Regions from separate parts of the Fictibacillus nanhaiensis genome, predicted to be linked through region 2. Evidence: riboswitches for the same ligand, from Rfam matches in the RefSeq annotation. Region 2 holds a riboswitch; each other region holds the start of a gene.
The links. A riboswitch is a leader RNA that binds a small molecule or an ion and turns the genes downstream of it on or off. The one in region 2 is predicted to bind thiamine pyrophosphate.
Positions count from the first base shown of each region.

Region 1: another riboswitch for thiamine pyrophosphate. It lies ahead of tenA (thiaminase II); the one in region 2 lies ahead of thiD (bifunctional hydroxymethylpyrimidine kinase/phosphomethylpyrimidine kinase).
Region 3: another riboswitch for thiamine pyrophosphate. It lies ahead of thiT (energy-coupled thiamine transporter ThiT); the one in region 2 lies ahead of thiD (bifunctional hydroxymethylpyrimidine kinase/phosphomethylpyrimidine kinase).

Region 1 covers NZ_JBHUPF010000006.1:2,071,422-2,081,525, forward strand. Annotated here, with positions in the region: gene ACFS5O_RS14270 (hypothetical protein) at 1-182, shown strand, start outside; gene ACFS5O_RS14275 (energy-coupling factor transporter transmembrane component T family protein) at 210-1,007, opposite strand; gene ACFS5O_RS14280 (ABC transporter ATP-binding protein) at 991-2,424, opposite strand; gene ACFS5O_RS14285 (ECF transporter S component) at 2,438-3,019, opposite strand; gene tenA (thiaminase II) at 3,021-3,725, opposite strand; TPP riboswitch at 3,811-3,918, opposite strand; gene ACFS5O_RS14295 (manganese-dependent inorganic pyrophosphatase) at 4,059-4,988, opposite strand; gene ACFS5O_RS14300 (glutamate synthase subunit beta) at 5,095-6,573, opposite strand; gene gltB (glutamate synthase large subunit) at 6,599-10,104, opposite strand, start outside.
Region 2 covers NZ_JBHUPF010000006.1:2,720,366-2,730,469, reverse strand. Annotated here, with positions in the region: gene ACFS5O_RS17605 (YecA family protein) at 1-264, opposite strand, end outside; gene ACFS5O_RS17600 (DUF4349 domain-containing protein) at 461-1,366, shown strand; gene ACFS5O_RS17595 (IDEAL domain-containing protein) at 1,497-1,727, opposite strand; TPP riboswitch at 2,097-2,201, shown strand; gene thiD (bifunctional hydroxymethylpyrimidine kinase/phosphomethylpyrimidine kinase) at 2,289-3,113, shown strand; gene thiM (hydroxyethylthiazole kinase) at 3,100-4,002, shown strand; gene thiE (thiamine phosphate synthase) at 3,999-4,673, shown strand; gene thiW (energy coupling factor transporter S component ThiW) at 4,674-5,192, shown strand; gene ACFS5O_RS17570 (hypothetical protein) at 5,259-5,501, shown strand; gene ACFS5O_RS17565 (winged helix-turn-helix domain-containing protein) at 5,696-6,283, shown strand; gene ACFS5O_RS17560 (hypothetical protein) at 6,276-6,485, shown strand; gene clpP (ATP-dependent Clp endopeptidase proteolytic subunit ClpP) at 6,439-7,083, shown strand; gene ACFS5O_RS17550 (MFS transporter) at 7,348-8,586, shown strand; gene ACFS5O_RS17545 (DUF1206 domain-containing protein) at 8,679-9,530, opposite strand; gene ACFS5O_RS17540 (AI-2E family transporter) at 9,550-10,104, opposite strand, start outside.
Region 3 covers NZ_JBHUPF010000006.1:2,361,805-2,371,908, forward strand. Annotated here, with positions in the region: gene rpmB (50S ribosomal protein L28) at 1-138, shown strand, start outside; gene spoVM (stage V sporulation protein SpoVM) at 773-853, opposite strand; gene ACFS5O_RS15705 (thiamine diphosphokinase) at 958-1,602, opposite strand; gene thiT (energy-coupled thiamine transporter ThiT) at 1,599-2,168, opposite strand; TPP riboswitch at 2,260-2,366, opposite strand; gene rpe (ribulose-phosphate 3-epimerase) at 2,387-3,034, opposite strand; gene rsgA (ribosome small subunit-dependent GTPase A) at 3,034-3,924, opposite strand; gene pknB (Stk1 family PASTA domain-containing Ser/Thr kinase) at 3,927-5,957, opposite strand; gene ACFS5O_RS15730 (Stp1/IreP family PP2C-type Ser/Thr phosphatase) at 5,954-6,712, opposite strand; gene rlmN (dual-specificity RNA methyltransferase RlmN) at 6,720-7,805, opposite strand; gene rsmB (16S rRNA (cytosine(967)-C(5))-methyltransferase RsmB) at 7,798-9,171, opposite strand; gene fmt (methionyl-tRNA formyltransferase) at 9,174-10,103, opposite strand.

The DNA.
Region 1 (10,104 bases), 650 kb from region 2:
AAAAAGAAAGAAGTGAAAAAGTAATAAGTATGGGAAGTTCACTTATATCACAACCACAATATACTATATTCTTTGAGGATAGGCAGAAATTACAAGTACCTCATGCTATATATATGAAAATAAAAGTAGGTAACTATATCCAGCTCATTAAACACAAGGATAACATAACTTTATCAGAATAAGAGTCTGAAACGGTTACGTTCAGTCTCTTATTCCGGTAAGTATCTAACATCCGTACTGGGAAGAAAGGGGTCATGAATAGAAAGAATATAGATAAGACCTAACATGAGCAAAAAATAACTGATAAAAAACAGATCGTTTCTTGAAAAGCCAACTTTATAATAGTACGTTCTTTTTTTATCGGATTGAAATCGCTTAGCTTCCATTGAAACCGCAATGCGATAAGCTCTGCGAATACTCTGTGATAATAAAGGGATCGCAAGCCTCTTCATTCTTTTTAAAAAGTTGTTCTTCTGTTCTACTCCTCTAACTCTTTGAGCATTGATAATCATTTGATATTCTTCTACCATGATTGGAATTAATCGGATGGCTGCCATAAAACTATAAGCAAACTTAGGCGATAGTCTGAACTGTTGCATGAGAGAATAAAACAGTTTGACTGGTTTGGTGGTTAAAGCAAATAGCAAGCCAAGCATAGCAAATGACAAAGCTCTAAATCCTAAATGAATCCCCCGTATTAAACTCTCTTCCGACACTTGTATATATGCCCACTTGTAAAGAATCGTTTCTCCTTTTCCGAATAAAATCATGGAAGAAGAAGTTGAAAGAAAGATAAGCACAAAAGGCAGAGACAGTATAAATAATTGTTTATATGAGTACCCTGTAGCAAATATAAACAATAGCAAGATCACGCATAAAAAACCAACCATTAAATCCAGGAAGTGAATATTGATCGCAACTATGAATAAGCTCAATATCGTTACTAGTTTTAGAGAAGGATTTATGCTGTGTAACCATGTGTGTTTGGCATCAAACAATGAATTCATCGAGAAGCTCCTTCTCTTCTTTGAGTTGATGATCCGTTACAATTTCACCGTTCTGAACTTCCCATAATCGAGTGGCAAACTGTTCCATAATATGGCGATCATGGGTAACCATAAGTATAATCGTCCCTTTTTGCCGTTCTCGTTCTAACCATTCTAAAAGTTTAAACGTGTTTACTGAGTCTTGTCCAAAAGTTGGTTCATCAAGAAGTAAGATAGATGGTTTTTGCAAAAAGGCTGTTGCCACACTCAGACGTCGTTTTTGACCGACAGATAGGTTATAAGGATGTTGATTCATTTTGTTCGTCAACTCAAGAGAAGTTAGTATTTCTTTTACTCCTTCTTCCTGATGTTTTTGAAGACCATATGTTATTTCGTCGTAAACAGAATGCGTTAAGAACTGGTATTCAGGATTCTGAAATACGAGGTAAACCAGCCCAAAGATGTCTTTCGTTTTTTTAACATGCACATCATTTAAATAATAGTTTCCTGATGTTTTAATAAGCTGCATCAAAGCTAACAATAATGAACTCTTTCCTGCTCCGTTTTCACCCATGATCGTGATCCATTCTCCTGAATGAACCATTATGTCATCAACTACTATCTTATTTTCCTTGCTTCGATACCCTTTGAAATTTTTCAACTTCATGGTGTTCCTCAGTTCAAACTTATTATCAACGGTCGGTATTCGTTTATATTCATCCCATGCACCAGGGTACCAAATTCCGTACTTCTTAATCTTTTCCTTATGAAGAGAAAAAACCGTCGAAGTATCTCCGTCAGCAAGGACTTCTCCGCCTGGTGTAAATACAATAAGACGATCCGCGAAATCCAGGATTTTCTCTATTTTATGTTCTACGATAATTAACGTTTTATCTTTCCAGACTCTTTTTACCGTTTCCCAAATCTGTTCAGTTCCCTTCTCATCAATAAAAGCGGTAGGTTCGTCTAAAAATACAACATCTGGTTTCAGTGCTAATACAGATGCGATGGCTAATCGTTGCTTCATCCCACCTGATAGATGTTGAATCGGTGTATGGATGTCATCGAGTTCAAGGCCAACCTCTTCTAATAATGAACGAATCCTACTTGTCATCTCCTCTCGAGGCACCTGAAGGTTCTCAAGAACAAATGCTAACTCTTCATCAACGAAAGGCATACAAAATTGAGTATCCGGATCTTGAAATACAAAGCCCCATCGATCAGGAATCTGTATCTCCTCACACTTCATGGGTATGTCAATGGTATGTGGAACGAGTCCAGAGAGAACTTGTAAGAGTGTGGATTTACCACAACCAGATGTGCCTAGAAGAAGTACTTTTTCACCTGAATGAAAAGATAGACTCAAATCTTTAAACAGCATTTCTGTCTCACCTGGAAATTTCAATCTTAGATTTTTTACAGATGTTATGATTGTCATCAAACCACCTCAGTTATTGATCTAATGCTTCGTGATCTTTTTTGGAAGAGGCTCGCACTAAATTTGTTACACCTGTAGCTTCTAAAGCTTTTACGATAGAAACGGCAAACACCCCTGTAAACAATATAGAACTGATTACTCTAAATACGATAAATAAAGTTAGGTTCCATGTTGAAAGATCACCAATATATCCTTTGTAAAAGTCCATGATTAAAGATCCTGCACATGAACTTAACGCAGCAAGCGAGATGACAAAAAGGTCAACTCGTTTATAACGAAATGCGAAAAGGATCAACTCTGCAAACAATCCTTGAATGATTCCGTATAGTAATACTTCAAGTCCAAATTCAGAACCCATTAAAAATTCTCCTGAAGAAGCAGCAATTTCAGCCAAAAGAGCAACTCCAGGCTTTCGAATGATTAAGAACGCAACTGTTGCTGCCATGAACCACATTCCGTATATCAACTGATCGATGTGAAGACCAAATGGTTTAACCGCATAGTAGAGCGGCCCCCATATTTTATACAAGATGCCAAATGCGATCGAGATTACAATGGTGATAAGAATATCTGTTAACTTTAAACCTCTTTGCATGCTACGCTTCACTCCCGGTCGTTGTTGTCGCTAGGCTGAATGGAATCGGCCATTTTTCTAACGTATAAGCCATCTCCCAAAAGGAATACTCATACTGACAACTAATTAAGAAATGTTGAATCATTTTGCTTTTTTCCTGGTCGCTTGCGTTTTCAGCCAATTGATTCAATCTATCGATCTGTTCGTTTACCAGTTCTGAGAACCATTCACCGCCATATGCAGCGATCCACTCCTGATAGATCGGCTCTTGTGGTTTTGCTCCTTTAAACGTTTCACCTATTTCTTGATAGATCCAATAACATGGTAGAATGGCAGCAATGATTTCTCCTAAGCTTCCAGACTCTGCTACTCGGTAAAGGTGAGATGTATAATGATAAGCAGTTGGAGCGGGCTCAAAACTTGTCAGTTCTTTCTCTGTCACCCCCAGCTGTTTCATAAACGTCTCATGAAGTCCTAACTCAGCGTCATTTGTACCTTGTGCATGTACCGCCATCCTAGAAGTCGTATACAAATCCTCTGCTCTTGCTGCTCCCATCGCCTGAATTCTTGCAAAATGAGATAGGTAATACGAATCTTGTAAAACATAATACCGGAAGCATTCTAAAGAAAGGTCACCTTCTGCAATTCCTCTAACAAATGGATGTTGAAGGTTCGCTTCCCAAATAGAAGCCGCTCTTTCTCGCAAGATATCAGTAAATGTGTTCATATGAATCCTCCTTGTTTTATCCAACAAAAAAACCACTTTCAGCTAAGAAAGTGGTTGTATATGGAGAATTCAACATAGGAATATATACTCCGCAACACCACTTCCCTACGCTGGTATAATCCAGATCAGGTTCTAAGAGTCTCAAAGTTTCACTTTGATCTCAGCCTTATAAAAGGCACCCCTAGTGGTTCGTTTTTATGTAGTTGGTTTCTGACTTAAATGATAGCAGTCTCTTTTAGATTGTCAATACTGTTTTTAAAGAAGCACGAATAGTGGATGGCACAATAAAAGGGTAAAACCTTCGTGTTTGGTTTTACCCTTTTAGCACTTATACTACTTACTCATTGCTTCTGTTAATACAGGTACAATTTGTTTTTTTCGAGAAACAACACCTTTAAGAACGGCTGTATTGTTTTCTAATTTAACGTTATAAGCTTCTTCAACAGATTGTGATTTCTTACCAAGAGCTAAAGCTGTTGAATCATTTGTTAAAATATCCGTTACAACAAACATGAATAGGTCTAGCCCTTTATCAGCAATCACTTTAGTAATGGCTGATTCTAATTCTTCTTGATGTTTCATTACATCGCTAGCATCCACCGTATTCACTTGAGCAACTTCAATTTTACTTTCACCGATGTTAAATTCTTTAGCATCAAGTGAAATCAACTCTTCTACCGATTTATCACTTAAGTCTGCTCCAGCTTTTAGCATTTCTAAACCGTACTTTTCAGCATCTACTCCTGCAATTTCAGCAAGTTCGCGTGCTGCAGCAACATCCTCTTCTGTACAAGTAGGTGATTTGAATAACAAAGAGTCAGAAATAATAGCAGAGAGCATAAGTCCTGCAATATTTTTCTCAACTTGAACACCTTTCTCTTTGTATATCTTGTTCAAGATTGTAGCCGTACAGCCAACAGGCTCCGCACGATAATACAAAGGATCGCTCGTTTCGAAGTTTGCGATACGATGGTGATCAATAACTTCTAACACTCTTACTTTATCAATGTCATTTGCGCTTTGTTGACGTTCATTATGATCAACTAAGATTACTGCGTTTGTTTCAGCAGAGACATGTTCAACAAGTCTAGGAAGCTCTGCATTAAAATAATCTAATGCATATTGTGTTTCACCATTAATCTCACCTAGGCGAATGGCTTCTACATTTTGTCCTAATTTAGATTTTAAGTCAGCATAAACAAGCGCTGATGTAATCGTGTCAGTATCTGGATTTTTGTGTCCAAAAATAAGTACTTTTTCCATGCGTCTACTCCTTATAAATAAAAGAATTGTTTTTTGCCTAAACCTTATTTTATCATAGATAAAAAGCTTATGGCTTTTGGAGTTTATTGTAGCATGGAAAAAAGTATTAAGGCAAAACCGTACTACCCATCAACGATAGGTCAACTTGACGTGCACAATCACGCCCTTCTTGAATCGCCCAAACGATTAAACTCTGACCACGTCTAGAGTCACCTGCAGCAAATACGCCATCTATATTTGTCCGATAATCACCATGTTTAGCATCAACTTTGTTGTTTTTGATCTCAACTCCAAATTCTTTTAAGACTGGCAGTTCTGCGCCCTCAAAGCCAATAGCGATGAAAACAAGGTCTGCTGGCCAAATCTGTTCGGATCCAGGAATTTCTTTAAAAACCAAATTTCCAGCATCATCTGACGTACGTTGCATTTGAACCGTATGAAGTTCTCTCAGACGACCGTCTTGATCTGATACGAGTTTCTTTGTTTGAACAGAATACTCCCTAGGATCTTGACCGTATTGAGCTGTCGCTTCCTCATAAGCATAGTCCATTGTAAAAATATTAGGTTGCTCCGGCCACATGTTAGCTTCACTACGTACTTCAGGAAGTTTAGGATGTTTTCCAAATTGGACGACACTCTTGCACTTTTGTCTAAGAGCTGTTGCCACGCAGTCAGCACCCGTGTCACCACCACCGATTACGATGACATGTTTACCTTCTGCATCAATGAATGGCTCTGAAACTTCAATATTTAATAATCTTTTCGTAGCTTGAGTGAGATAGTTCATAGCAAAATGAACACCTTCTGCTTCTCTTCCAGGAAGAGTCAAATCTCTTTGTTTTTGTGCTCCTGTACAAAGAATAATGGAGTCGAAATGATTTTTCAGTTCTTCAGAAGTAATATCTTTTCCTACCTCTGTGTTAAGGATAAAATCAATGCCCTCTTGTCTTAATAATTTGATCCGTCTTTCCACTACATCCTTATCTAACTTCATGTTAGGAATTCCATAGGTTAACAATCCGCCAGCTCTATTTGCTCTTTCATAAACGGTAACAGAATGACCCGCTTGGTTCAGCTGATCTGCAGCTGCAAGCCCAGCTGGTCCTGATCCAACGATAGCGATCTTTTTTCCTGTTCTTTTATCTGGAATTCTAGGTTGAATCCAGCCATTTTCAAAACCTTTATCAATGATTGCTTTTTCAATGTTCTTTATCGTAACAGCAGGGCCAGCTAACTCAACTGTACATGAGCCTTCACAAGGAGCGGGACAAACACGACCTGTGAATTCAGGAAAATTGTTTGTTTTTAATAGACGGTCCAGAGCTTCTTTCCATTTTCCTCTGTAGACAAGGTCGTTCCACTCTGGAATCAGGTTGTTAATGGGACAGCCAGACGCAGCCCCATTAATCTCTATACCGATATGACAAAAAGGTGTTCCGCAATCCATACATCTAGCGCCTTGCCTTTTCAACATATCTTCAGGTTGTTTTTCCGTATATTCTTTCCAATCTTTAAGACGCTGGAGAGGCTTTCTCTCTATCGTTTCTTCTCTTGGGTACTCCAAAAATCCTGTTGGTTTTCCCATTTAACATCTCTCCCCTCATCTCATTTTATTTCAGAATTAATTTTGTTGGTCCAGGTCTGCCGCTTGCTTTCGCTGAGCTTGATCCAGCTTCAAAAGCATTCATGATCGCTTCATCTTCTGAATAACCTGCTTTTTTCTCTTCTTCTATTTTCTTGATCATTTCCTTATAGTCAGATGGAATGACTTTCACAAAATGCGAATGTTGTAATTTCCAATTTTGTAAAATAGCTGCAGCTTTTTTACTTTGAGTGTATGAAAAATGTTGAATGACCATCTGCTTGACTGTTTCTGTTTCTTCAGAATCGATTAATCGCTCAAACTCAATACCTTCTTTGTTACATAACTGCTTCAATAAAAGTGGCTGATGCGTGTAGATGTAGGCAATGCCTCCACTCATACCTGCTCCAAAGTTCTTTCCAACATCTCCTAAGACAACTACTCGACCACCAGTCATATATTCACAACCATGATCTCCGATTCCTTCAACAACAATGTTAGCTCCACTGTTTCTAACCGCGAATCTTTCACCAGCCAATCCATTAATATATGCATCACCACTTGTAGCTCCATAAAAAGCAACGTTTCCTAGGATAACATTGTCATCAGCTAAATACTCTGCTGATTTAGGTGGTGCAACAATTAATTTTCCGCCAGACAATCCTTTACCAAAATAATCATTGCTGTCTCCGTTCAGATAAAGCGTCATGCCACGTGGCACGAATGCTCCAAAGCTTTGACCAGCAGATCCAGTAAAGTTAAGAGTAACAGTATCTTCTGAAAGACCTTCTTCACCGAATCGTTTTGTAATTTCACTACCAGCAATCGTACCGGCTACACGATTCGTGTTTTTGATCGGTAAGTTGAGTGAAACAGATTTCTTCGTTTCTAATGCTGTCTGGAGATCAGGTAGTATGTGATTCATATCAAGGGATTGATCGATCTTATGATTTTGAGAAATCTGTTTCGTACGAATACCTCCTGCTTGATAAAGGAGTTTTGATAAGTCGAGATGCTTCGCTTTCCAGTGTTTTTTTGCACGATCTCCCACTTTTAATACATCAGTACGCCCGACCATTTCCTCCATCGTACGGAAGCCAAGTTCAGCCATAATTTCACGAATTTCTTCAGCTACAAATCTCATGTAGTTTACTACGTGTTCAGGATCACCCATATATTTTTTCCGTAATTCAGGATTCTGTGTCGCTACACCAACAGGACAGGTATCAAGATGGCAAGCACGCATCATGACGCATCCTAATACAACAAGTGGTGCTGTTGCAAAGCCGTATTCTTCTGCACCTAACAATGCTGCAAGCACAATATCCTTACCTGTCATCAGCTTTCCGTCTGTCTCAAGTGTTACACGTTCACGAAGTCCATTAAGCATCAACGTTTGGTGCGTTTCAGCAAGTCCTAACTCCCAAGGAAGACCAGTATGTTTAATACTTGTTTTCGGTGAAGCACCTGTTCCTCCATCATAACCACTAATTACAATCACATCTGCTGCGCCCTTTGCGACACCAGCCGCAATCGTTCCAACTCCAGATTTAGCTACAAGCTTCACACTGATTCTAGCTTCGCGATTAGCGTTCTTTAGGTCATGAATCAGTTGGGCCATATCCTCGATCGAATAGATATCATGATGTGGAGGCGGGGAGATCAGTCCTACTCCTGGCGTTGATCCACGAACATCTGCTACCCAAGGATAAACTTTATTGCCAGGCAACTGTCCCCCTTCACCTGGTTTAGCTCCTTGTGCCATCTTGATCTGCAGTTCATCTGCATTTACGAGATAGTGGCTTTTTACACCGAATCTACCTGAAGCTACTTGTTTAATACTGCTTCTACGGTTATTGCCAAGTTCATCAGGAAGAAAACGGGCTGGATCTTCTCCGCCTTCACCACTATTGCTTTTTCCACCCAAGCGATTCATCGCAATAGCTAGAGATTCATGTGCTTCTTGACTAAGAGAGCCAAAAGACATCGCGCCTGTTTTGAAGCGTTTTACAATCTCTTCAACTGGTTCAACTTCTTCTAGTGGTATAGACGTTGTTTCGGGCGCAAACGAGAATAAGTTTCTTAAGAAAGTTGTTCTTTCCTCATCTGCTAGCTTGGAGAACGTTTTAAACAATGAGTAATCATTCTTACGACATGCCCATTGAAGGGTATGAATCGTTTTTGGATTAAAGGCATGATGTTCACCAGTACTTCTCCATTGAAAATCACTTCCTGAATCCAAAGTGTCATCGATCGTTTCTTTATAGCCTAGTTGATGTCTTAGTGTTGACTCTTTTTCGATCTCTGCTAATGTGATGCCATCTATTTGTGATGCGGTAGCAGGGAAATAACGATCGATTACTTCTTTACCGATTCCGACTGCTTCAAAAATTTGGGCCCCACGATAACTCTGAACCGTTGAAATTCCCATTTTCGACATTACTTTAACGATTCCATCAGTAATTCCTCGTTTATACGTTTTAACTGTTTCTGACAAAGAAAGGTTGATATGTTCATTCTGAATCGCTTCTTCAAATGTCTTATAAGTTAGATATGGATAGATTGCATCTGCTCCGTATCCAATGAGCGCTGCAAAATGATGAACTTCTCTAGCTTCACCTGATTCAACGATCAAACTTACTTTTGTCCGGAGTCCTTCTTTTACAAGATGATGATGCAGAGAACTTACAGCAAGTAAGACCGGAATAGGAATAGAAGATTTATTCATTTCTCTGTCTGACAAAATTAATAACGTTGCTCCATCTTGAATGGCTTCTGCCGCATTTTTAAATAGAGATTGCAATCCGATTTCTAAATCTTCAGAAAATAAAGTTTGCAGAACAGCCGTTTTAAATTCATAAATCATGTTATCTGTAATTTGATTAAACTCATTTGTTGTTAACACAGGAGAATTCAATTGAATTCTCTTAGCGTTCTGTGGTCCTGGATGCAAAAGATTTCCTTCAGCTCCAAGCAGCGTCATCGTAGACGTGACAATCTTCTCACGAATGGCATCGATTGGTGGATTGGTAACTTGAGCAAATAGCTGCTTAAAATAATTAAATAGGGATTGAGGATTATCAGACAAAACAGCTAAAGGTGTATCATTACCCATAGACCCAATAGGGTCTTTTCCTTCTGTAATGACAGGAATTAAATATTTATGGATATCTTCATACGTATATCCAAATGCTCTTTGTTTACTTCTTACATTTTCTAAGATAATCCCTGACTCTTCACCATCTTCATCAAGATGATGCAATCCATTTGTCAGCCATAATTCGTACGGTTCTTTACTAGCCATTTCGGTTTTGATCTCATTGTCTGTAATGATTCTACCTTCTTGTAAATCTATCAAAAGCATTCTTCCTGGACTTAATCTCTCTTTGTATAAAACATTCTCTTCTTCAACGTCAATAACTCCTACCTCAGATGAGAATATAATGTAATCATCCTTTGTTACATAGTATCTCGCCGGACGTAGACCGTTTCGGTCCAGTATCGCTCCAATTTGATTCCCGTCTGTGAAAGAAA
Region 2 (10,104 bases):
ATCCTTAATCTCTGAGCAGAAAATCTCCCAACAAACCGCAATGTTTGCGTATGTTTGTTCTTGCTCTTTAGCAACCGGGTGCTTTTTCACATACTTAGAAGTACGTGCAGCTAAATCCTGTTGATAGTTCTCTAGGGCATATTTGATGAGTCCTTCTTGATGAAAGGATACTTCACGTGTTTGCTCTTCTTTATGTAAGCAACATTTTTTATATTTTTTTCCGCTGCCACAATAGCACGGATCATTTCTTCCTATCATTGACATGCTATTCCTCCAGTAAACCACTTACTTATCCTGTACATACTAGCATAAATCGGTTTTTTTTCAAACTACAAATCATCAGACACTATTTTATCATAAAAATGTCGCAGAAAAAATCATTCAATAGGTTGGTTTTTTTTAGGAACTGAAACCTTTTACTTATAAAAAACGTCTAAGCGAAAAAAGGGGGAATTACGTTATGTGGAAGAGATGGAAATTATGGGTATTTATTGTTGTGCTTTTATTAAGTGCATGCAGCAGTGACAGCAGTTCAAAAAGTGATAAAGCTGTAGACCGAGATAGTGGCAGCAAGTCAGAAGAAAAAATGGACACCTCTACAGAAGAAAGTCAGAGTGCTGAATCAGAAAAAGGCAAAGAAGAGTTACAAATGAAGAACGAAAGAAAAGTGATCTATCACGCTGATATAGAGATTACAGTGGATACATTACAAACTTCGATGGAATCCGTTCGGAAAAAAGTAGAGACTTTGGGCGGATATCTGGTTGAATCGAATACCAGTACAGGAGAGAAAGATTATCAAACTGGTATGATGGTTGTTCGTGTTCCTATGAAAAGTTTTCGCCCTTTCTTAGCTGATATTAGAACCTTAAGTAAAGGTACTCCACAGGAAAATATTCGCGGGGAAGATGTTACAGAAGAATACGTAGATTTATCTTCACGTTTAAAAGCCAAACAACAAGTAAGAGAGCGGCTAGAAACTTTTATGAAGAATGCACAAAAAACAGAAGATTTGTTAAACATATCTGAAGACTTATCTACAGTGCAGGAAGACATTGAACAGGTAGAAGGACGTTTGAACTTTTTAAAAAACCAAAGTGACTATTCTACAATTACGATTCAATTTGGAGTAAAACGTTTAAAGGCAGAAGAACTTCAAACAGAAGGCTTAAATACATGGGCAAAAACGAAGGTCCTTTTTATGGATACGATGAACTTCTTAATGTCTGCTATATCTTTTGTTGTAGTGAGTTTATTGGGCCTCGCGCCAATCTGGGTGATCGTAGCCATTGTGATTTATGTGTGGTGGTTAAAGCGGAAAAAAGAGCAAAAGAAAAAGCCGGAATCACCGACAACTTTGACTTAAAAAGACGTTTTAACTTGTCAGTAGCGGGGACGTCAGAAACACCCTCTGCAGCACGGATGATTCCTCCGTTGGCTGAAAGGGTGTTTTGGCTTTTACGGCACCTTTTTAAGGACTGTGCCGCCTAAAAGCACTAACTGAGAAACGCTTTGTACTCTGCGCTTAATCTCATAAATCGTTCTTTATCTTTTGTATCCAAGGCAATGTCGATTTCTCTTTCGTAATACTCTTTGTAATAATTGTGAAGGGCCTCATCTAGTACCATTTGGGCAATAAGGCTGAAGGCAAATGGGTCTCTTTTTTGTTGTTTGTATTGCACCATCTCATTTTGGTTCTTGTTAAAAGAAGCGTTTTTGTCTTTCATCCTGTTTCCCTCCTTATATTATCTCCCTATCCAATTAACCTTTTATGTTTCTAGGTTTCTACTAGTATACTGAGCAAGATGCCTAATGACAACCATTTTGTTTGAAAATTCAGAAAAAATTTCTTTATTGCTTCTAAAGTACCTTTTTTTCACCACCTTATGGAAAAAATGTTAATGATTTGTAATTTCTATTTCTGGGTTACATCTTTTTGTTACAATTGTTTAATTTCTATGTTTTTTATGTTGTAATCGTGTGTTAGTTATTATTTCCCCGTATTTAAAGAGGATTAAACTTTTTGAAACCGACAACTCTAAAAAATATTGACATTCTTGTTTATGTATGAGTAGGATTGTGTTAACTCAATATTGTCATTTCGCTAGGGGTGCTTATTTTAAGCTGAGAGAAAGTTATGCTTTCGACCCTTTGAACCTGATCCAGTTCATACTGGCGTAGGGAAGCGGTGTGGATCTATTACAGTTTCCTATATGATATGAAATGTAAAGCCACCCGCTCATTAGCGGGTGGCTTTTTTTGCATAGGATCCTAGGAGGTACATGAATATGGGAAAACTGATTAAGGTAAGTAAAGCCCTTACGATCGCTGGGTCAGACAGTGGCGGTGGTGCTGGCATTCAGGCTGATTTAAAAACGTTTCAGGAATTAGGTGTGTACGGGATGTCGGTTCTTACGGCGGTCACTGCTCAGAATACGACAGGTGTCCAAGGAATATTTCCAGTCCCAATAGAAGGTTTAGAAGCTCAGTTAGCATCAATAGGGGCTGATCTAACACCTGATGCGATAAAGACTGGAATGCTTTTTTCAAGCGAGTATATCGAGAGAACCGCATATATGATAAAGAAGTTCCAATGGGAAAACGTCGTGGTCGATCCAGTGATGATTGCAAAAGGAGGGGCTACCCTGTTAGGTGAGGATGCACTTCAGGCGATGAAAACATATATGCTGCCACTCGCAAAGATTGTCACACCTAACATTCCTGAAGCCGAAGCGCTCACAGGAATAAAGATAGACAGCAGTGAAGCAAGAGAAGAAGCGGCGAGAGTTTTGTATGAAGCTGGTGCTGATCATGTGGTAGTTAAGGGTGGACACTTTGGAAATGGTGAATATGTATCAGACCTGGTCTTTAATGGAATCGAAATGGTTGAACTTACAGAAAAGCGAATTCAAACGAAAAATACACATGGTACGGGCTGTACCTTTTCAGCGGCTTTAGCGGCAGAGCTTGCTTCTGGTAAAAAAACAGAGAATACGATAGTGAGTGCAAAAAAATATATACAAACCGCTATCGAACACGGAATCGATGTTGGTTCAGGTCATGGACCGGTCAATCATTTTGCATATAGGAGAGTTCCACATGAACAATACTAGAATACAAGAATGGAAAACGTTCGTTTCACAGATTAGAGAAGAAAAGCCACTCATCCATCATATAACGAATAACGTGACAATGAACTTTCTAGCCAATGGTGTCCTCTCAGCCGGAGGAAGTCCGATGATGGTGCACGATGCACGAGAAGTGGAAGAAGCAGTAGGGGCTGCAGATGCGTTAGTGTTGAACATCGGTACATTGGATGGAGCTACAGCGGAATCTATGATACTCGCTCTTCGTAAAGCGATGCTTGCAGAAGTACCGGTAGTCCTCGATCCCGTAGGAGTAGGCTTAACAGCTTTCAGGCAAGAACTTGTAAAGAAACTATTATTAGAATATTCAGAATTTAAGGGGGTCAGACCCCAAACAATTCTGACAATTTGCGGAAACGCTGCTGAGATGCAGTTTTTGGCTGAGGGTGCATGGGAAGGAAAAGGGGCAGATGGTGAATTGGCTACCTCTGAAGACGATTTGATCAAGCTTGCATCTGCAGCAGCGAAGCAAACGGGTTGTCTTATTGCAATGACAGGAAGTAAGGACGTTATTTCAGATGGCGATAGGGCTATCGTGCTTTCTCATGGAGATCCTATGCTTTCCTATGTTACAGGTACTGGATGTTTTGCTACCTCAATGGTAGCTCTTTACCAAGCGAATCAGAAACAAGAACTCATAAGTGAAAAAGTTGACCTGCCAGTTTTAGAAAGAACGGCTCTCGCCATTTTGATGCTTACTAAAGCGGCTGAAGAGGCGGTGAAAACGGCCAAGGGACCTGGAAGCTTTCAACAAAATCTACTTGACCAGCTTTATTGTTTAGAATCTACTCATGAGATATTTCATGAATCCATTCAGTGGAAAGATCATGTGCTGAAAGAAGGAGTGAATCGATGAATACGCAAGAGATGTCACGCTTACAACAAGATTTATCGCTCTATTTTGTAGCAGGAACGATGAACTGCCATTCCCCAGAAGAATTTTACCGTATTCTGAAGCAAGCGGTTCAAGGAGGAATTACCGCCTTTCAGTTTCGTGAAAAAGGTGTTAACTCATTAAGTGGTCAGAAACAGTTAGAGATGGCAAAACGTGCAAAGGAAGTTTGCCACAAACATGATGTGCTATTTATCGTGAATGATGATCTAGATTTGATGAAAGCTGTTGGTGCAGATGGTCTTCATGTTGGCCAAACAGATGGTAATCTAAGAGATATTCGTAGAGAAACAGAAGGCAAACTTCTAGGTGTTTCCGCTCATACCCTTGCTGAGGCAAAGGATGCCATCGTACACGGGGCAGACTATATTGGTGTAGGACCAATCTATCAAACGCGTACAAAATCTGATGCGAAGAAACCTGTAGGTGTAGATTTAATCCTAGAACTTCGCAGCAATCATATAAACGTTCCACTTGTTGGAATCGGGGGGATTACGCTCCAAAACGCCGGTGAAGTGATTAAAGCGGGTGCAGATGGTGTGGCTATTATTTCTGCGATAAGTGGGGCAGTTGATCCTTCTTCCGCTTCAAGTAACCTGCTTCAAATTATTTATACGGCGAAAAGAGAATCGTAAATGAAGATTTCTGTACAAACACTTACTCTCATGGCTATGTTGGTCGCGATCGGGACAATCTGTTCCCATTTGTTTTATATTCCTGCTGGAGTAGCAAAAGCGTTTCCTGTTCAGCACGCGATTAACGTAATGGCTGGTGTGATGTTCGGCCCCATCCCCGCGGTAATTGTAGCATTTAGTATCGGCTTGCTGCGTAACTTATTTGGAATCGGCTCACTGCTGGCGTTTCCAGGAGGAATGATCGGTGCATTTTTAGCGGGTTACCTTTATCAAAAAGGAAGAAAATATACGTTCGCAATAATAGGAGAATGGGTTGGAACAGGAATCATAGGAGCGACTATAGCGGTGCCGATTGCTTCTATTTTCTTAGGATCAAAAACCGGTGCATTCTTTTTTATAACTCCTTTTTTAGTCAGTTCATTAGTGGGTGGAGTGATCGGATGGGTGGTTCTCCGTATTCTTCATAAAAATGCTGCAGCAAAAAACTGGCTAGGATCGAACGAAGAAAAATCTCTGTGAAAATATGCACCGGATAGGCTCTCACGCCGTACACTGTACGATCAACCAGTGAATTGGGGGGCCGATATGATGAAAAAACGTCCAAAACCCTGGGTGTATACAGAGATGGTGCTTATGTTTTTTGGATTACTTCTTGCTATTTATAACGGAAAGACATGGGAAAATCCCACCCTGTTATTTTCCATCTTAATGGTGATCTTTATCTTTCGTGCGGTTGAACGGAAAATTTTCAATCAAAAAACCGAGTTTTGGTTGAACACAGGGATGGCTATGGTCTTTTTTATTCTTGGAATCGTACCGTTCGTATAAACTGAATAATGAGCTAAAGCAGGCTGAACTGACAATCAGTCTGTTTTTTATTTTTAGGCAAACGTATATTTTTTTCAAATCTTTGACAAAATGATGTTTAACGTAATAAAATAATTTTACGTAAAGTTATATTTTTACGTGGAGGCCATACACTATCGTAAAGTGAGGTGATGAGAGTGAAGAGGGATCAAAGCATGCCAGAGACGTTTATTGTCACAGAACCAGAACAAGCAGCTGCACTTTTACATCCAGTAAGATCTGAACTCATAAGTCTGTTAAAAGAGCCGCGTTCTGCGACGGAGCTATCAAAAAGAATGAACGATTCCGCTCAAAAAATTAATTATCATCTTAAAGCACTGGAAAAAGTGGGGCTTGTGGTACGCGCAGGTACAAGGAATGTTCGAAACCTTGTAGAAGTTCTATATGTAAGTGCCGGCCGATCTTTTTTATTGTCAGATTCACTAGGTCTATCTGCTGACACCGTCAAAAAGCTTCAGGATCAAACCGCTCTTGCTCATGTATTATCCCTTACAGAGAAGATCAAGCGAGATGCGATTTCTTTAATGGAGCAATCGGAGGAAGAAGAGATACCCAGCGCTGTAATGGAAATGGAACTTGCCCTTTCTGACAGGGATCACCGCAATGCTTTTTTGCAGGAATATGCAGATATGCTCACCACTCTCATACAAAAACACCACAGACCGAACAAAGAGAATGCGAGAGTGTATCACGTTTCGATGGCGATGTACCCAAAACCTGAAGGAGGCGGCCAACGTGAATAAGAAGAGCAAAGGTACTGTTTTCCCAATCAATCCTGAATCGACAAATGAGGATACAAACATCATTCCTATGAAAACGGAAGTACAGGTTCAAGAAACAGAAACGGTGGAGGAGCCAGCTAAGATTATTTTTATCACATCAGGATTTGGAAAAATACATGTTTCACCAAAAACCAATACAAACCCAATGGCAATTGCAGCCTAACGAGGAGGAAAAACAGATGAATCTAATCCCTATGGTAGTAGAGTCTACAAACCGTGGAGAGCGTTCTTATGATATTTATTCACGTTTGTTAAAAGATCGAATCATCATGCTTGGAAGTGCGATCGATGATAACGTAGCGAATTCTATCGTTGCTCAGTTACTCTTCTTGGCAGCAGAAGATCCGGATAAAGATATCTCCATCTATATCAACTCACCAGGAGGTTCTGTTACGGCAGGGCTCGCGATCTACGACACGATGCAATTCATTAAACCAGATGTTTCAACGATCTGTATCGGCATGGCAGCGTCTATGGGAGCTGTCCTCATGGTAGCGGGTGCAAAAGGTAAACGATACGCGCTACCGAATGCAGAAGTGATGATCCACCAGCCTTTAGGAGGAACACAAGGGCAGGCATCAGATATGGCGATACACGCGAAACGCATCTTGCAAACTCGTGAGTTGCTGAATAAAATCATCTCTGACCGTTCGGGCCAGCCGATCGAGAAAGTTGAAAAAGACACAGATCGTGATTATTTCATGTCTGCAGAAGAAGCATTAAAATACGGGATCATTGATAAAGTGATCGAGAAGATCTAATAGAAGACAAGAGAGAAGTGCGAGGAGGCCAGCCGTTTTTTAACGGCTGGCTTTCTTATGTGCTTATGGTGTTTATAGGGGTCAGTCCCCAAACTATTTATTTCCCGTGTTGTTTTACGTTTTCTCCACGGGTGTTTGCGTCATTTTGAACACCGAACGAATGCCATCTCGTTTCTTTAAAGTGAAATATGGTAATCTATTGTAAGTTACATAGATGAAAAGTGTGTATGAGCTTGTAATGATAAACGAAAGAAGGAATGAGGCATGTCAGCTCCAACAGGTAAGATAACAGATACTTCTATCCAACAACAAAAAACGATCTATTCAATTCTTTTCGCCATAAGTTTTGTCCATTTATTAAATGACTCTATGCAGGCTGTTATTCCGGCTATCTTTCCGATATTAGAGAAATCAATGAATCTTTCTTTTACTCAACTTGGATGGATCGCCTTTACTTTAAACATTACATCTTCTATCATGCAGCCAGTGATCGGTTGGTATACGGATAGAACGACATCACCTTACATACTTCCGGTAGGTATGATGGCGAGTTTAATCGGTATGCTTGGGATTGCATTTGCAGATTCTTTTTACCTGATCATCCTTTCAGTTATCGGAATCGGTTTAGGCTCTGCTGTGTTCCATCCTGAGGGGTCTAGAGTCGCATATATGGCAGCTGGAAACCGTCGAGGGTTAGCTCAATCCATCTATCAAGTTGGAGGGAATACGGGCAGTTCTCTTGCTCCTGTGATGACGGCACTCGTCTTCGTGCCTCTCGGACAGTTTGGAGCTGTATGGTTTACTTCGCTAGCGGCTATCGCTATTTTTGTATTGTTTTATGTTTCAGGCTGGTATGCTAGACAACTCGTGCATTTTCCACGTGTTCAAAAGCAAACTGGGGAAAAGAAGAAGATCGATAGAAAACGAAAAAAACAAGTTGTTGGTGCGATGGCATTACTTGTCTTTTTAGTGTTTGCTCGTTCATGGTACTTTTCTGGAATCGGAAACTATTATCAATTTTATTTGATCGATGATTATGGGTTAACGATCAGACAAGCTCAAGTTTATTTATTTGTTTTTATGGCCTCCGGTGTACTTGGAACATTCTTTGGAGGACCGATCGCAGACCGGTTAGGAAAACGGAACATGATCTTTTGGTCGATGGTGGGTACAGCTCCACTCGCTCTCCTTCTTCCACACGTAGGACTGTGGGCGGTTATTCCTTTGTTCTTCTTGATCGGTTTCATCTTGAATACGAGTTTTTCGGTGACAGTCGTGTATGCTCAAGAACTAGTACCAGGCAGAATAGGCATGGTATCAGGTTTGATCGTAGGACTTGCCTTTGGTATGGGCGCGCTCGGATCGGTAGTGCTCGGTAAGGTGGCTGACGTTACAAGCATCTCAAACACGATGTTCTTGATCAGTTTCTTACCGTTAGTCGGACTGTTAACGGTCATGTTGCCAACAGATAAAACGCTTGAGAAATGGTCTTCTGGGGTCTGACCCGGGTCAGACCCCCAAAAAAGACATCATCACCATTATGTCTTTTCCACAAACACAAAGGCCCCGGTCTCTTTAGAGACCGGGGCCTTTGTTCAGTTATTCAATCGGCGATACCGGGCACTTGCGAACATGAATATCCCATACGCAATAAAGCCTAGCGATACGATGGCGAGTAGTAAGGGACCAAACGGCTGTGCTGCAAGTTCTAAGAGTGCACCATCCAATCCGCGTGTCTCTTTTGGATCAGCTAGTATCGCCGTGCGAACGAGAAAGAACGCAATAATCATAAAAACGATTCCCCTGGCTGCCATTCCGAATGTTCCAATATAACCGCTCCAACGCCACTCTTTTTTGTTCATTTCATTTTTCTTTAAATCGCGCTTAAAGCGGTGTGTGAACGCTCGGAACATGAAGACGATGCCTGTAATCGCAAAAATAATACCACCGATCGCGACCAATAGCTGACCGAATGGCTGTGAGAGCATCTGTGCGGAAAGCGTTTGGTACGTCTCATCAGAAGACTTTGCTCTGGCACGAAATAAGATGCGTAGGGAGCTTATACACATTGCGATATAGATTCCTGCTATGATTAAATAATTTAACCGATTAAACCACCTTTTCCAATGGTGGTTGACACATTCAGGATCGAATAGCGCTTTTACGATCTGCCAAAAAGCAAATGCACTCAAGCCTAAAGAAAGGGCTATTAAAAGGATAGGACCAAAAGGCTGTTGAGCGATTGTATAGAGTGCACCGTTTGAACTCGCTTCATTTGGGTGCTTACCTATCGACATGATTAGCGCGAGAATGCCGATGATGATGTACACGATACCTTTTGATAGATAACCGATACGAGCCGAACGGTGCACCCAAGGGCGATAGGATTCGAAATGACTTTTCATTTTATCTTTAAAAGTTGGTTCTTTTACAAAAGGCTGTTTCACGATAAGCACGTTTCTCCTTTCAGAGTAAATTACTTCTAGTCTCAGGTGGGTTATATAGCAAGTAAATTCGATAAACGTTACTGATAATCGTTTTTAAAACAGCATAAGTAGGAATAGCTAATAATAGACCTATGAATCCAAAAGCTGCGCCAGCCATGAGTACGACTAGAATGATGGTGAGCGGATGGATACGAAGCTGTTTTCCCATGATTTGAGGAGACAGTACATTTCCTTCTACTTGTTGTACAACGAGTGTGACGATGGCAACTTTTACTGCCATAAAAGGGTCTTGGATCAAAGCTACTAAAAGAGCAGGGAATACCCCGATGAACGGTCCTAAAAAAGGAATGACATTCGTTAGGACGGCAAACAGAGCAAGTACTAGAGCAAACTTTAATCCGATCAAGAGATAACCGGCATACATGAAGATACCGACAAAACATGCTACAAGAACTTGACCTTTTATGTAGGAGGACAAGGTAGAGTCTATATCTCGTAAAATCGCGGCAACTTCATACTCCATGTGATGAGGGGAAAACCTTAAGAAATATTTAAAAAATTTCTTATCATCAAG
Region 3 (10,104 bases), 360 kb from region 2:
CGTTCTCACGCAATGAACAAATCAAAGAAAAGCTGGGGAGCTAACGTCCAAAAGGTTCGTATTCTTGTGGACGGAAAGCCTAAACGCGTATACGTATCTGCTCGTGCCCTTAAATCTGGCAAAGTTGAACGTGTATAAATAAAAACAGCAGCAGCCGCTGCTGTTTTTTTCTTTGTCCAAAAAGCGCTTTGATAACTAATAATAGATTCAAGTGGACAGTATTTATTCCAAACTGGACAGTAAAAAGCTGAAAGCGGACAGTATTTTCTTTAAACTGGACAGTAAATCATCCAATCTAAAAATTATTTACTCTTAAAAGACTCTTTCTAAATGATTTTTGCTTTTTTGGTATTTTCTTTTTCTCATCTTAGGCAAGTTGATTGGAGCGTAAGGTTGCCTGCCTGCAACATGAGGTGCTTCTCGCAAGGCATGCGACGAGGAATTCACTTCGTTAGCATAAACTTGTAGACGCAGGAGCAGAGAGACAACCTTGAAGCGGTCAGGTAGAAACTCCTAATGGCGCAAAGCGGCAGTCCGAAAAGTGCAAGTGACTCGTTCAGCCTCGACAAGCAAAAGGTAAATGGGCGAGGACGGCGCACTTTGCTCATCACAGACCGTTTAACTTTTGACCTCGAGGGGCTAGTCACTGCAACTAGACAGGAGGCTCACCGTTCGCCCCATGGAAAGCGAGCAACCTGGAGCGGAAATCAACCACTTACATAGAACCACTACAAAACAAACAAAAAAAGCGCACAAGCGCTTTTTTTGTTTGTTATCCTTTTTTGAAAGAACCTAAGACGGCACGTACGAAGCCTCCCAAGAATTTAGGAAGTTTAATGGTATAAAATTTCATCTTACCCCTCCTCCAGGCCCATAAAAAATGATAAGAGCTAAACATAAATACTTTATTCCCCTTTTTATAAAAAGGTGCATTGGGGGCCTGTATTCCGTGATTTTTTAATCACGGCTCTTTACCATCAATATTATGCCGGAGTCAAAAGAATAAGTACCACTTTTATTTACAAGCTCATTGGAAACACATAATGATGATCCAGCCTGAAGCTTAGCTTGTTCTAACGGATATTTAAATCCCACTAAAGTTATGCCTGTCACTTCTTCACTTTGAGCCAGAAATGAGATGTATGAATATCTATGATCCTGCTCAATATCATAACATCCCGGTAAATGGAGAGAGATTTCATTCCTGTTATCAATAATTTTAACGTCTGTACGTACTCTCAGAGATCGATATAATAATTGGATGTTCATCAATTCATGATCTAACCTTCCACCAGTCGCACCGAATATGAGTATTTGTTCTGGGTTCTGTTTCAACGCCCACTCTAGTGCGAGCTCCATGTCTGTAGCATCTTTTTCTGATCGATATTGATTCACTATTATGGATGAGTCTAGAATACTTTTTCTCTCATCATCAGAAATAGAATCAAAATCGCCAAATGCATGCTGTGGGAAGATGTCATTTTTCAACAGAAAGAGCGTTCCTCTGTCGACTCCGATCCAAATGTGATCCCTTTTGAGATCGTAGTGCTTTAGATCAGGAATCAGATATTCAGGACCACCTGCGACGATGCTTATCTTCATGCTGCTTGGTGATGACCATTACGTGCGGCATGTAGTAGTTTCGGTGCTGTATTCGTTAATAGAATAACAACTAGCGCCGTAATCGCAAAAATAACAACCATGAATGATCCGTTGTATAAGAACGAATAAATCCATACGTTCATCTCTTCTGCTAAATCGCTAAAAAAGATAACCCCTGAAAAAACGTGAGAGATGGTTCTTAACAAGCACCCTACGAAGATTCCTGTAACCATCAAGAACGTTCTCTTGCTTGCACTTTGAGAGATAGATGGTGCGAATGCCCCCGCAACACCTGCTAAAGCAAACGCTAAAGGATAGTCTAGAATCATCTGAGCGGGGTGGATCACATAAGGATTCACAAGTAGCTGTAAGAGCCCAACAGCCAATCCTGTAAGGACTCCTGCTTTCAGTCCTCTTCTAAACGCCATTAAAAAGATCGGAACCATCTCTAACGAAACAGAACCACCTTGTGGCCAAGGACCTGCAAACTTAATCAAACCTAAGATCAACGATAATGCAGACATAATAGCGATTTCTGTTAGCAATGAAATGTTGTTTGTTTTCATTCAAAATACCCCCTATATTCTTCCTTTGACAGAAAACAAAAAAAGCAACCGGCATGTGAGCTCGGTTGCTTTTTAGATATACATTCAAAAAAGTCATACGACTCCACATCCCTACGCAGGTATGATCCAGCTTCAGGTTCAAAGGGTCGGGAGAACACTCCCCTCTCAGCCCTTTAAAGGACTCCCCCTGTGGTTGCTTATTTTATTTTCTTTTCCAATTATACACCACGAATGGCTTCTATTGCACCCTTTAAATCTTGCTTCCCGTAAATGGCAGAACCAGCAACTAATACATTTGCACCTGCTTCGACACAAAGACGAGCTGTTTTTGGATTCACGCCACCGTCAACTTCGATCTCAACGTTCAATCCTTGTGTTTTTACTAGATCGGAAACTTCTTTAATCTTAGTCACTACGCTCTCAATGAACGCTTGTCCACCAAAACCAGGATTTACAGTCATCAACAACACAAGGTCAACATCTTGCAATATATGTTTGATCGAGTCGACTGGAGTAGCTGGATTTATTACTACACCCGCTTTTACACCCAGTTGTTTAATGAGTTGAATCGTTCGATGAAGATGCCGTGATGCTTCTACATGTACCGAAATAATATCAGCACCCGCTTTTGCAAATTCTTCAATGTAATGATCAGGATTTTCTATCATGAGATGTACATCTAAAGGAAGTTTCGTAACAGGTCGTATCGCTTGAACGACAAGCGGTCCAATCGTGATGTTCGGGACAAAATGACCATCCATCACATCAACATGAATATAGTCTGCACCTGCTTCTTCAACAGCTTTTATATCATCGCCTAACCTTGAAAAGTCAGCCGAAAGAATGGAAGGAGCAATTTTAATCATCAGTACCTCCGTTTTTGATCTTTAATTTCTTGTAAAAAACTAACATAATGGTCATAGCGGAAGGTTGGAACGACTCCGTCCTCTACACCCTTTTTAACCGCACACTTTGGTTCTGACGTATGTGAGCAGCCCCTGAACTTGCAATCGCCACGAAGCTCGTTCATCTCAGGAAAGTACATGGACAAGTCTTCAGCTTCAATGTTTAAAAAGTCTAACGAACTAAATCCAGGAGTGTCAGCAACCAAGCCATTACCGAAAAGAATGAGTTCCACATGACGAGTTGTATGCTTCCCTCGACCTAGATGGCTCGAGATCTCATTTGTTTCGAGCATAAGTTCTGGATTGATCGCATTTAAAAGTGAAGATTTACCTACCCCAGACTGCCCTGCAAAGACGGTTACTTTGTCTTTGAAAAGCGGATAGAACATCTCAAGGCTATCATCAGTTTTGGTCGAAGTTGGAATAACTTCATAACCTAAAGTTTTGTACGTCTCAATGTAATGGTTGATCTCTTTCATCTCATCCGGTTTCTGTACTAGATCCATCTTTGAGATACAGATTACAGGCAAGATGTCGTTCGCTTCAATATGAACGAGAAAACGGTCTAACAAAAGCGTGCTAAAATCCGGTTCGGTAGCCGAAAAAACAAGAATGGCTTGGTCTACGTTTGCGATAGGAGGCCGAACTAATTCGTTTCTGCGTTCCTTCACATCAAGAATGTAACCATCTGTAATGTTGCTTGACTCGTATTCTACCCAGTCCCCTACCAATGGGTTTACTTTCTTTTTGCGAAAGTTCCCTCTTCCTCTGCATTGAAAAACTTCGGATTTCCCGTTTTCCTTAACGTAATAAAAGCCGGCGAGCGCTTTAACAATTCTTCCTTCAGGCATGCTTAATCACCATCGTCCCCTTCCTGATCATCTCTACTCATTCGTCCACTAGCACTCTTTACATCATCATAATTGATCGTCTCGGATTCCTCTTCTTGTCCATTGACATATACAACGTAAGAAGCAGAACCTCCTTCACCAATCGTTAGAGGCAATTTGTATTTCTTTTTGTCCGTAATCTGTTCTTCAACAAACACTTCATTCGATGCATTCTTGTCCGAATATACGATCCTAACTGTAACTGGTTCTCTTTTGTCCTTCTTATCTACCTTAACTTCAATATCTTTTGTAACCGTTCGGTCTTCAGCAGGTGGTTCCTCTTCAGCCGGTGGTGGTTCTTCTTCTACTGACTCTGGTCCATCTGAAAGTACAACAGAAATCGTAGCCCCTTTTTCAACTTGCCTGAAAGGAGATGGGTTTTGCGAGATAACTCTGCCTTTTTCAACGGTATCAGAGAACTCTTTTGAAAATTCAACTGTCAGTCCAGCATTGTCAGCAAACGTTTTTACATCTTGTTCAGATGCACCGATCAAGTTCTCAACTTGAACCGTTGGTGTCCCAGAACTGACCGTTAGCGTAACTTCTGTTTCTGCAGGTGTTACTTTTTCATCGCGATCAGGACTTTGTTCGAGTACGGTACCTTCAGGTTCAGAGTCCGATTCTTCATAGTTGATATTGATCTGTGAGAAGCCATCTTCTTTCAAACGTTCTTTCGCATCTTCTATATTATACCCTTCTACATCAGGCATATTTTCTTTTTCAGGTCCTTTTGATACGAATAAAGTGACGATTGCCTCCTGCTTCACCTTTGTTCCAGGAGATGGGTCTTGTCTTACTACAAGGCCTTCTTCAATCTCGGGATCAAATACTTCCTGCCGTTTCACTTCCAGACCTTCTGCTCTCAAGCTATCGAAAGCATCGACATATTCTTCTCCCGCTACATCTGGAACACTGACTTCTTCAACATAAAAGATTGAAGGCATCATCGTAAAAGCAGCAATTCCAGCTCCGCCTAATAAAAGAAGTGAGAGAAGTAAAATAAGCCACCAGTTTCGTTTTTTCTTAGGTTTCTCAGGCTTTTTTTCTTTTACTTCTTCTCCTTCAGCTTCCACTTTCTTTACTGGTGTCTCGACAGGTGGTGCGACGATAGGAGGAATATACTTCGTTTTTTCGTCTTCCTCGCTTTCTTCGTTCCACTTTTGTTCATACATACGGTCTGGATCTAGCGCTGAATTCATATCGCTCAACAATTCATCAGCACTGTCGTATCTTTTCAAAGGATTTTTTGCCAACGATTTTAATACGATGTTCTCTACACTTTGCGGGATTTCAGGATTCAACCTACGCGGTTCGATCACGTTTTCTTGTAGATGCTTTAACGCAACAGAAACCGGTGAATCTCCTACGAAAGGCACTCTTCCTGTAACCATTTCGTAAAGTACAGCTCCAAAAGAGTAGATATCCGATTTTGCGTTCGCGATACCTCCTCTTGCTTGTTCAGGTGAAAAGTAATGAACAGAACCCAGTATAGAGTTTGTATGCGTGATCGTAGCTGAAGTGATGGCGAGCGCGATTCCAAAGTCTGTTAACTTAGCGGTTCCGTTATCTGTAATTAATATATTATGCGGTTTGATATCGCGATGTATGATTCCATGATCATGAGCGACCGCCATCCCTGAAACGATCTGCTTCATTATGTGCAAAGATTCTTCTACTGATATTTTTCCGTGTTCTTTTATGTATTGCTTTAGTGTTTTACCCTGCACATACTCCATCACGATAAAATAGATCTCTTCATCTTCTCCAACATCATAGATGCTCACAATGTTTGGATGGTTAAGACTTGTTGCTGATTCAGCTTCTCTTTTAAATCGTCTGATGAAATCTTCGTCTTTATTAAACTCTGAACGTAGAACTTTTACTGCTACATCTCTATCTAAGATTAAATCTTTTGCTCGATAAACGATGGCCATTCCGCCGTCACCAATAACTTCTAAAAGCTTGTAGCGGCCACTGACTCTTTTTCCTATCATGTTATTGCTTCCCCTTTTATCTCTGTGTCAGAACTATTCTGTATAAGGATAGCAGTAATGTTATCTTCTCCACCGGCATCTTTTGCCCAAGTGATCAATCGTTCTACCTTCTCAGTAACAGATTCCAAAGGATCTTGAAATACTTCTTGAATCCGTTTAGACGATACTTTATCTGATAGACCGTCAGAACAAAGCAAAAGATAGTCACCGTACTGCCAAGTGATCGTATTAAACTCAGCTTCTACGGTTTCATCAGTACCTACAGCTTTCATGATCATGTTTCGTCTTGGATGAATCTCTGCCTCATCTTCTGTTATCTGACCAGATTTCACTAATTCTTGGACAAGTGAGTGATCATCCGTTACTCGTTTCAACTCACCATTCGAATACAGATAGCATCGGCTGTCACCGATATGAGCGACTGTAACTTCTTTATTGGTACCTAAAGCAGCCACAACTGTAGTGCCCATACCTCTCGTTTCAGGATTTTCCTGAGAAAAATCAAAGATATGTTTATTCGTGTCTTTTAAAACATTCTGAATCCATTCTTTCACGTTTTCCATATCTTCTTCAAATTGAGACCATGCTTCTTTCATCACTTTCAGGGCTTCTTGGCTCGCGATATCGCCTGCTTTATGTCCACCCATACCATCTGCGATAACTGCAAGAAAGTGTTCACCCTTTGTGAACACTTCCCCGCTGTCTTCATTATGCTTCCTTACCATTCCAACGTCTGTTTGAAAGGCAATTTGCATTTTCCCGTCACCTCGTCTCTTCTTTACGTTCCTTCGCACGCAGCTGACCGCATGCAGCATCAATGTCATGTCCTTGTTCTCTTCTGATGGTGGCATTAATGCCTCTGGAGGTTAACGTCTCTAAGAACTTAAAAATTTGTGTCTTTGGTGTTCGGACATAGTCTCTTTCTGGTACATAGTTTACAGGAATAAGATTTACGTGACACTTAATATCTTTGATCAGATCGGCTAACTCGTTCGCATGTTCTACGGAATCGTTAACTTTCCCGAACAATCCATATTCAAACGTCACACGACGTCCTGTCTTTTTAATGTAATAACGAATAGAATCCATCAATTCGTTCAACGGATACATTCTGTTTACTGGCATCAATCGGCTTCTCGTCTCTGTGTTCGGTGCATGCAAGGAGATCGCAAAATTGATCTGCATCCCTTCGTCCGCAAACTTATAGATGTATGGCACTACACCACTCGTTGAGATCGTAATGTGTCGAGCTCCGATATTAAGGCCTTGATCGTGATTGATTATTTTCAGGAACGACATGAGTCCTTCATAGTTATCGAAAGGCTCACCTATTCCCATAACAACTACTGAACTAACTCTTTCTTCTGTTTCATCAAGTGCACGCTGAACTTGCAGAACTTGAGCCACGATCTCACCAGCTAGAAGATTACGTTTCAGCCCACCTAATGTAGAAGCGCAGAACGTGCAACCTAAACGGCATCCTACTTGAGTAGTCACACAAATACTATTTCCATATTCATGTCTCATGAGAACCGTTTCAATCGAATAGCCGTCTTGTAGCTCAAATAAGAATTTAATCGTGCCATCTGAAGACTCTTGACGCACAACTTCTTTTAATGGTTTGATATAAAAATCTTTCTCAAGCTTCTCACGAAGACCTAAAGGAAGGTTCGTCATCTCCTCAAAAGAAGACACACGTTTTTTATACAGCCATTCAAAGATCTGTTTTCCTCTGAACTTTGGTTCTCTTATATCTGTAAGCCACGCTTCTAACTCATGAAGTTCTAAAGAGAAGATAGAAGGTTTGATATTTGGTTTTGTTTGTTTCTCTGTTAAAGGTTTAAGCATGTTTCTCACCACCTGTTGTCTTTTTTCTGAATGCTGCTATATAGAATCCGTCACTATTAAAATAGTGCGGCATGATCTGAAGGTCCGATCTACCTTCTATTATATAGGATTTTATCTTCTTAGGCATTTTTTCGGCAAATTGGAAATCCCACTCGAAATCCGGATGGTTTGTTAAGAACCAATCGGCAACGTTATCGTTTTCTTCTTTATCTACTGTACACGTACTGTACACGAGGAGTCCGCCTTCTTTGACCATAACTGAAGCAGCGTGCAGTATATCTCTTTGTATGCTAGTTAATCTCGTCACATCTTCTTCTGTTTTTGACCATTTTAAATCAGGCTTCTTACGAATTACACCGAAACCACTGCACGGCGCATCTACGAGAACTCTATCAAAAGATCCAGATGGAAACTCTTCCGATACTTTTCGTGCATCTAAAACGGACGCTTCAATATTTTCAAGTCCAAGACGTTCTGCTTGTCTTTTGATCAAGTCAATCTTATGAGCATGAAGGTCTAGCGAAACTACCTTTCCTTCGCCTTGCATCAGTTCTGCCATGTGCGTTGACTTACCACCCGGTGCGGCACATGTATCTAGAATGGTCTCTCCAGAAACAGGATCAACAGCCCGTGCTACTAACATGGAGCTTTCGTCTTGGATCGTTACGAGTCCTTGTTTATAAACATCAGTTGCTGGAAGATAACCTTCTTTAACGATGATACCTTCAGGAGACAATTCTCCTTCTTCAGCTACAATTCCTTCTTCTAAAAGAAGCTCCAAAACGTCTTTTCTATTGCTTTTCTTCGTGTTCACTCTTGCGGTTACAGGAGAAGCTAATAAGTTAGACTGTGCCATCTTTTCGGCATCCTCTTGTCCGAACTGATCTCTCCACCGGTCAAACAACCATTGAGGCATGCTGTATGAAAGAGCTTCTTTTTCAATGCCTTCTTCTGCCTTTTTATCCATGGCCGCTGTACCTTCTCGCTGAAGTTTACGCAAAATACCATTGACTAGACCCGCTAACCCTTGATTTCCGCGTTCTTTCGTTATCTCTACTGCTTCATGAATGATCGCATGATCAGGAACTCTATCTAAATATAACATCTGAAAAATAGATAATCTCAGTAATGAAAGAACCCAGCGATCTTTTTTCTTGATCGGTTTATTCAACAATTGATCTAAATAAAAATCAATCGTGTTTTTTCGTTGTATCGTTCCATACACGATATTCGTCAGAAGTGCTTTATCGACATTCTTTAAATTCGTGTTCTGTAACGTTTGATTCAATTGTAAATTGCTATATGCCTGGTTCTGTTCTATTTTTTGTAAAACGTCCAGGGCGATTGCCCGAATGTTGTTGTCCAACTCTACTCACCTAATCTCAAGCCTTTTGAAACGCTTGCTCCTTTAAGATAATCACTTGCTAACATCCTCTTTTTACCAGAGAGTTGCAAATCTGTAATAATAATACTTGTTTTGTTTCCTGTTGCGACCTGTAGTCCTTTTTCATGAACACCGATTACAGTCCCCGGCTCACTATCAGCACTTGTTTCTTTCTTTTCACCCCACCACACCTTAAGTGGCTGTCCGTTCAAATACGTATAAGCAACTGGCCATGGGTGTAGCCCACGAATGTGGTTATAAATTTCTTCACCAGACATCGTCCAATCGATCTTCTCTTGATCTCGAGTGATGTTCCAAGCAAATGAAACTTCTTCGGCCACTTGTGGCATAGGGGTTAGTTTTCCTTCAACAAGTTGAGGAATAGTTTCAGACAATAATTTCGCGCCAGCTGCACTCAACTTATCGTGCATCGAACCAACGTGATCATGTTCTTCGATTTCAACTTCAACTTGGGTAAGTATATCACCTGCATCTAATTTTTCAACCATATACATGATCGTGATCCCAGTCTTATCGTTTCCATCCATAATACTTTTGTGGATCGGAGCACCTCCACGATACTTTGGAAGCAATGATGCATGTACGTTGATACATCCATGTTGAGGTGTTTCAAGGATCGCTTTTGGTAAAATCTGTCCATATGCTGCTGTGACGATTAAGTCTGGTTGAAGAGCGATGATTTCTTCATAGTCTTCTCGCAGTTTAATAGGCTGATACACAGAAATTCCATGTTTTAACGCTTCTTCTTTAACAGGGGTTTGCTTGATCTCTTTTTTTCTGCCTACCGGCTTGTCAGGTTGTGTGACAACCCCCACGACATTGTAGCCATCTTCCACGAGCTGACGAAGAACAGGTACGGAAAAATCAGGCGTTCCCATAAATAATACTTTCATG